Linked DNA regions of Sinobacterium norvegicum. The protein of the gene in region 1 interacts with the protein of each later gene in a pairwise test. Links are inferred from orthologs where the notes say so. Each region holds a gene or a part of one and is shown in the gene's direction. Other genes may lie near its edges. The genes, in order: L9P87_RS09850 and L9P87_RS02925.

Region 1 (3,214 bases):
TAATATTGTTGCCAGAGCCTTGGATGTCTGAGGGCTGTGCTGCGGGATTGGTGTTGTTCAGAGCACTAATAAGCAGTTTTTGCTCGACTCGCTCGGCCTGCAGTTCAGCGGCGAGGATAGATCGGCGCAACTCATCCCGCTGTTGGTCGTTACTATTCTTGGCTATGGCCTGGCGGCTGCATCGCAAATTTATTGTAACAGTCTGGTTCCAGTGACAAAAATCGTGATTGCTGGCTGTTTGTCGAAAGGTTTCAACAGTTGCTAAATAGCCCTGGGTCGACAAAAAGCTGCACAGTAGCATTAGATTAACGTTTAACCCTTCGTGGTTTTGCAATCGCAGGCAGAGGTCGGCAATCTCTTGGTTGCGGTAGATGTCGATTGAATGACACCAAAATAATTCGCTATCAAATGATGGCATAGCTGTGACTCGCGTTTTTCTGGTGAAATATTGTGAAAAGCTCTGAATGTTTTTTTGTTCGGGGGTGGTAAGTCGCCGGAGTACTGTTAAAATGCGCCGCCATGATACGACTGATAGATATTAGCTTATTGCGGGGCGGACGCCCACTGCTAAGCGATGCCAATTTAACCATCCATCCTGGACGTAGAGTCGGGCTTATCGGCGCCAATGGCACCGGTAAAACGTCGCTGTTCAAACTGCTGCAGGGTGAATTGGAACTCGACGGCGGCGATTTACAAATCAACCCCCAATGGCGAATAGCGCATATGGCGCAAGAGGTGTCGGCTTCTGACCGCCGAGCGATTGATTATGTGCTCGATGGCGACACCGAACTTCGTCAATTGCAGTGTGATATTGAACTCGCACAAGCCGCTGAAGACCACCTCAAACATGCCTCTCTGTTAGAGCAGCTCGATGCCATCGACGGCTTTAATGCCGAGGTGCGGGGCCGGCGTTTGCTGCACGGGTTGGGCTTTGCCGATGGTGAGGTTGAGCGCCTGGTCACTGACTTCTCAGGTGGTTGGCGGATACGATTAAATCTTGCCCGAGCATTGATGTGTCCCTCTGATCTGCTATTACTCGATGAGCCTACCAACCACTTGGATCTTGACGCCTGTTTTTGGCTTGAGGCTTGGTTGAAACGCTATCAGGGCACCCTGCTGCTTATCTCCCACGACCGCGACTTCCTCGATAGTGTGGTGGATGAAATTGCCTCGTTAGAGCAACAGCAGCTGCAGCTTTATAAAGGGCACTACTCAGCCTATGAGCGACAGCGTGCTGAGCGTATGGCGCTGCAGCAGGCGGCGTTCGAGAAGCAACAGCGCCGAGTGGGCGAAATACAAGATTTTGTCCGCCGGTTTCGCGCCAAGGCAACGAAGGCAAAGCAGGCTCAAAGTCGATTGAAAGAGCTGGAGCGGATGGAGCTGATAGCTCCTGCGCATGCGGATTCACCGTTTAAGTTTCATTTCCTCAACAGCGATAAAAGCTCTGACCCATTGCTGGGGCTAACCGATGCTAAATTAGGTTATGGTGAGCGTGTCGTTGTTGAAACTGAGAGTGTTCGTATTCACCCAGGCTCGCGTATCGGCCTGCTCGGCGCCAATGGTGCGGGTAAGTCGACGCTGCTGAAAAGTTTGGTGAATGACCTCGCTCTTGTTGATGGCGAGCGTATTTGTGGTGAGCATTTACAGATAGGCTATTTTGCTCAGCATCAGTTAGAAGCACTGGATATGTCGGCCAGTCCGCTGCTGCACTTACAGCGACTGACGCCGACGACCAGTGAACAAGAGATTCGTAACTTCCTCGGTGGTTTTAATTTTCACGGCGAGGACGCAACGGGCAGTATTGTTAATTTTTCCGGTGGTGAAAAGGCGCGTTTAGCCTTGGCAATTGTCGCCTGGGGTAAGCCTAATCTATTGATTCTCGATGAGCCGACCAACCATTTAGATCTTGAAATGTGTCATGCGTTAACCGTGGCTATCCAGCAATTTGAAGGCGCTGTGGTTGTGGTTTCTCACGACCGGCACCTCCTAAAGAATAGTGTTGAGCAGTTTTGGTTGCTCAGTGCTGGCACGGTCGAGGAATTTGATGGCTCCCTTGATGACTACCATCATTTACTGCAGCAGCTGAAGCAGCAACAGGCGATACAAAACAGTGCTCAGGCTGCGACTGCTGACAGTAAGGTGCTGGATAAGAAAGCCCAGCGTCAGTATGAGGCTGAGCTGCGTAAACAGTTGGCACCCTTGAAGAAACGTTGCCAAAAACTCGAGCAAGAATTAGAGAAAGTGTCATTGCAGCTGGCGACAGTTGAGCAGGCATTGGCAGATGTCGCGATCTACGAGGATGACAACAAAGCGCGATTGCAGACGCAGCTGCTAAAGCAGGCAGAGTTGACCCAGTCGACGGAAGACATCGAGTCTCAGTGGATGATTGCTCAGGAAGAGTTAGAGCAAAAAGAATTGTTATTAAGGCAGCAATAGACTGATAGATAAACAGAAAAACTATCGCCGTAAAAAGCTGTGGAAATCCCTTATTGTTTGCTAGTGGCGACTCGCTTAACCTAGCTGCATTACCCAATGAATGGTGTGAAAAAATGGCATTTGAATCTTGCCCAGAGTGCAATACAGAAAAACATCAACTCGTGAAGTGTCCACAGTGTGGCTTCCAGAGGAACCCACACAAGGGGCCTATTGTTGTTGATGTCCAGCCTCAGCGCGAGCATGTCAGCCGTCAGCGTGACAACGATAGTCAGCATCGCCAGCGTGATACGGATGGCCAGCCGCGCCAGCGTCGTAGCCAGCATGGTTTGCGTAATGATCATAGACGAGACGATCGTCAACAGCCGCACCCCAATAGCTATGAATACCAAGCACAAGAACCCAAAAGTCAGCAGCCACGTCAGCACAATGGCAATGCGATGAACAATCGTCGGCGCCAGAGCAGCCACTCCAGTGGTATGCAGCAGCCGCGACACAATCAGTTTGGTCAGCCTATTGGTGGCACTATGCAGTCTTCTGGTAGCGACCAGTTAAGAGAGCCGCGCAAACCTGCCAAAGCTGCTGTTATTACTTATAAACGTAAGCCACGAATTATTCGTACCGAAGGCGATTCGCCGCAGCCATAGCGCTGTCTTTGTGGAGCCTGCCTCTGCAGGCAGCCCATTGCTTATTCAGATCTACCGGCAGATTGTTGTTCAATGAACCGGGCAATAATGCCCTCTTTCAGCGCCGCAGAAACGTGTTCTATCGAGGCGATTTC
Region 2 (3,685 bases), on another replicon or contig:
GGCAGCATTGGATGATCCGTTCAGCGTATTCCGCTGTCACGGTATTCAGAACTGCGTAAACGTATGTCCGAAAGGCCTTAACCCAACACGGGCCATCGGTCACATTCGTAACATGCTATTGGCTAATGCAACATAAATTGTTGAATTGGCTCTAGTGGTTTGGGTGGAGGTGTTTTACAATGCCTCCCGTCCTATTAAGGCAGAGTGAGACCCGTCTTAATAAAAGGGTGAAACAATCGTAGTTTTAGCGATTATGTGGCTAAACATAGGCTATATCTCCCGGGGGTTTTGGATAAAATCCTAGTTACTAACGAAGACTGAGAACGCTGTCGTCTATCGATGTGACAGTGTTTCTTTGGGGCGCACCACCAGTGCCTGTCTTATGGGTTTAGTAATTGCTCCCATCTTAAGGTGTGTGATAATGCAAGAGAGCATAATGGAACTGCTACGAAGCAGTTCGCATATTAGTGGCGGTAACTCTGCGTATGTAGAGGACCTCTATGAGCAGTACATTTTAGATCCAAATTCGGTCGCCGAAGACTGGCGTACCTATTTCGAAAAGCTTCCTCGAGTAGAGGGGGTTGTTAGTCAAGACACGCCTCACTCTCCTATCGTAGAACATTTCGAATTACTCGGTAAATCCAAGTTGCGTCCCGCTGCGGCACCGGTTGAAGGTGTGAGTACTGAGTATGAGCGTAAACAGGTTCGAGTCGTCAATCTTATTGCCGCGTATCGTAACCGTGGACACCAAAAAGCCAATCTAGACCCCCTTGGTCTATGGCAGCGCCAGCCGCCGGTTGATTTGGATACCCATTTTCATCAATTGTCAGCAGCCGACCTCGATACCACTTTTCAAACCTCCAATCTTTATACCGGTAAATCTGAAGCAACGCTGAAAGAAATTATCGAGACATTGGAAGCCACATACTGTGGCAATGTTGGTGTTGAATTTGCCCATATTGACTCTGCTGAAGAGCAGCAGTGGCTACAGAATCGCATGGAATCTGTGCGTTCTAATCCTCAGTATGGGGATGAGGTTAAGCGTCATGTGCTTGAACGACTGAGCGCTGCGGAAGGCTTGGAGAAGTACCTTGGCTCACGTTATCCAGGTACCAAGCGTTTTGGCTTAGAAGGAGCTGAGAGTTTGATTCCCATGCTCGATGAGCTGATTCAACGATCGGGCTCATACGGCGTACAAGAAGTTGTGATTGGCATGGCGCACCGTGGTCGCCTCAATGTCTTGATCAATACTCTGGGTAAGAGTCCAAAAGAACTATTTGATGAGTTTGATGGTAAGGCAAAATATGTTGGTTCTGCTGACGTTAAGTACCATCAAGGTTTGTCTTCTAATGTGATGACCAGTGGTGGCGAAGTGCATTTAGCCATGGCATTTAACCCATCACACTTAGAGATTGTATCCCCGGTTGTCGAGGGCTCTGTGCGAGCGCGTCAGGACCGCCGAGGTGATGCCAATCAGGTCTTGCCTGTTGTCGCACACGGTGATGCGGCCTTTGCCGGTCAGGGTGTCGTGATGGAAACATTCCAGATGTCACAGACCCGTGGTTATAAGACCGGTGGCACGGTGCATATTGTCATCAATAACCAGGTTGGTTTTACCACCAGTAATGTCGAGGATTCTCGTTCCACAGAATACTGTACAGACGTTGCCAAGGTTATCCAGGCGCCTATCTTTCATGTGAATGGTGATGATCCTGAGGCTGTTCTGTTTGCTACTCAAGTGGCATTAGACTTCCGTCAGGAATTTAAGAAAGACGTGGTTCTGGATCTGGTTTGTTATCGTCGTCGTGGCCACAATGAGGCCGATGAACCGTCGGGCACTCAGCCAATGATGTACGAGAAGATTCGTAATCAGACGACTACCCGTGACCTCTATGCTGAGACATTGGTCAACGAGGGTGTGATTTCAGCTGAGCAGGATAAGCAGTTGACTGACGGCTATCGTGATGCGTTGGATAATGGTCGGCACGTGGCCAAGTCTTTAGTACTTGAACCCAATACCGGTATGTTTGTCGATTGGAATCCGTATGTTGGTCACGATTGGACGGCATTTGCCGATACCCGTGTTGACGCCTCGACGATCAAAGATTTGGCCGCACGTCTGCATACGATTCCGGAAGGTTTCCCGCTGCAGCGACAGGTCTCCAAAATTGTCGAAGACCGCAAGAAAATGGCTGCAGGTGCCTTGCCGATCAACTGGGGTTTCGCTGAAACCATGGCGTATGCCACTTTGTTGGAAGAGGGGCACCCGGTACGTTTGACCGGGCAGGATGTCGGTCGCGGTACTTTCTCCCACCGCCACGCGGTTCTTCATAATCAGAAGGAGACAGCGAGTTATGTACCGCTGCAAAATCTTTCTGAAAATCAGCCAACCTTTACGATTCATGACTCCTTACTGTCTGAAGAGGCGGTGTTGGCTTTTGAATACGGTTACTCAACCACCACACCCAATGCATTAATCATTTGGGAGGCACAGTTTGGTGATTTCGCCAACGGTGCGCAAGTAGTTATCGATCAATTTATCACCAGTGGTGAGCACAAGTGGCAGCGCCTGTGTGGTTTGACCTTATTGTTGCCTCACGGCTATGAAGGGCAGGGGCCAGAGCACTCGTCGGCACGTCTTGAACGTTTCTTGCAGATGTCTGCAGAGCATAATATTCAAGTCTGCGTTCCATCGACACCTGCTCAGGTTTATCACATGCTACGTCGCCAGATCATCCGTCCGCTTCGTAAGCCACTGATTGTTATGTCGCCCAAGAGTTTGTTGCGCCATAAACAGGCTGTCTCGACTATGGACGAATTAGCCGAAGGCAGCTTTAAAACGGTTATCGGCGAAGTCGATGAGGTCGATAATAACGCTGTTAAGCGCGTTGTGCTCTGTAGCGGCAAGGTTTATTACGACTTGTATAATAAGCGTCAGGAAGAGGGCATTAGCGATATTGCTGTTGTTCGTATTGAACAATTGTATCCATTCCCTTCCGATGATTTGCAGCAAGAGCTAGAGAAATACCCTAACCTTGAAGAATTGGTTTGGTGTCAGGATGAGCCTCAGAACCAGGGTGCTTGGTATAGCTCGCAACACCATATGCGTCGTGTGCTACAGGCTGTTAAGCCAGTGGCTGAATTGAACTATGCGGGGCGAGAGGCTTCGGCTTCCCCCGCCGCTGGTTACATGGCATTGCATTTGGCTCAGCAAGAGCAATTGATAAAAGACGCATTGGCGTTAGGTTAACAGCGAGGCTCTTCCGAGTATTAGGAAGAGCCTTTGTCGTTTAACTAACCGATATTTTGAGCAAACCGTATTCGCGTTTTCGATAAGCGCAATTTGAGAAAGAGTTAAGGATTGAAAATGGCTATTGAAATAAAAGCACCTCAGTTCCCAGAGTCAGTGGCAGATGGCACTATCGCAGCATGGCTTAAGCAGCCAGGTGAAGCCTGTACCCGCGATGAGTTATTGGCAGAAGTGGAAACCGACAAAGTGACACTGGAAATATTGGCTCCTGCCGACGGTGTTATCGTAGAGATTATTAAAGGCGAGGACGATACTGTTCTCAGCGAAGAGTTGATTGCTCGCTTTGAAGCGGGTGCAGCAGCAGCCCCTGCCGTCGAAGAAGCCCCTGAGGCAGTCCCTGCCGCAGCTGCCGCCGGTGATGTAAAAGTCAGCCCA

What was found.
Region 2: the proteins of L9P87_RS09850 (region 1) and L9P87_RS02925 interact in binary tests that used the Escherichia coli proteins (3 or more experiments, as listed by UniProt). The link is inferred for Sinobacterium norvegicum from one-to-one orthologs.

The regions. Positions count from the first base shown.
Region 1 is NZ_CAKLPX010000002.1:180,592-183,805, forward strand. The notes cover bases 86-2,977. They hold L9P87_RS09850 (ABC-F family ATP-binding cassette domain-containing protein), read left to right. Parts: upstream 86-519; coding sequence 520-2,436; downstream 2,437-2,977. Other genes in these bases: L9P87_RS09845 (TIGR02444 family protein), read right to left, coding at 86-418; L9P87_RS09855 (hypothetical protein), read left to right, coding at 2,550-2,977. Outside these bases: more of L9P87_RS09845, read right to left, coding at 1-85; more of L9P87_RS09855, read left to right, coding at 2,978-3,080; L9P87_RS09860 (Ppx/GppA phosphatase family protein), read right to left, coding at 3,122-3,214. UniProt on the Escherichia coli protein: Genetic data indicate it may be involved in ribosome assembly or function.
Region 2 is NZ_CAKLPX010000001.1:666,316-670,000, reverse strand. What follows is about bases 88-3,450. They hold L9P87_RS02925 (2-oxoglutarate dehydrogenase E1 component), read left to right. Parts: upstream 88-421; coding sequence 422-3,250; downstream 3,251-3,450. Other genes in these bases: odhB (2-oxoglutarate dehydrogenase complex dihydrolipoyllysine-residue succinyltransferase), read left to right, coding at 3,368-3,450; L9P87_RS02930 (succinate dehydrogenase iron-sulfur subunit), read left to right, coding at 88-136. Also shown: more of L9P87_RS02930, read left to right, coding at 1-87; more of odhB, read left to right, coding at 3,451-3,685. UniProt on the Escherichia coli protein: E1 component of the 2-oxoglutarate dehydrogenase (OGDH) complex which catalyzes the decarboxylation of 2-oxoglutarate, the first step in the conversion of 2-oxoglutarate to succinyl-CoA and CO(2).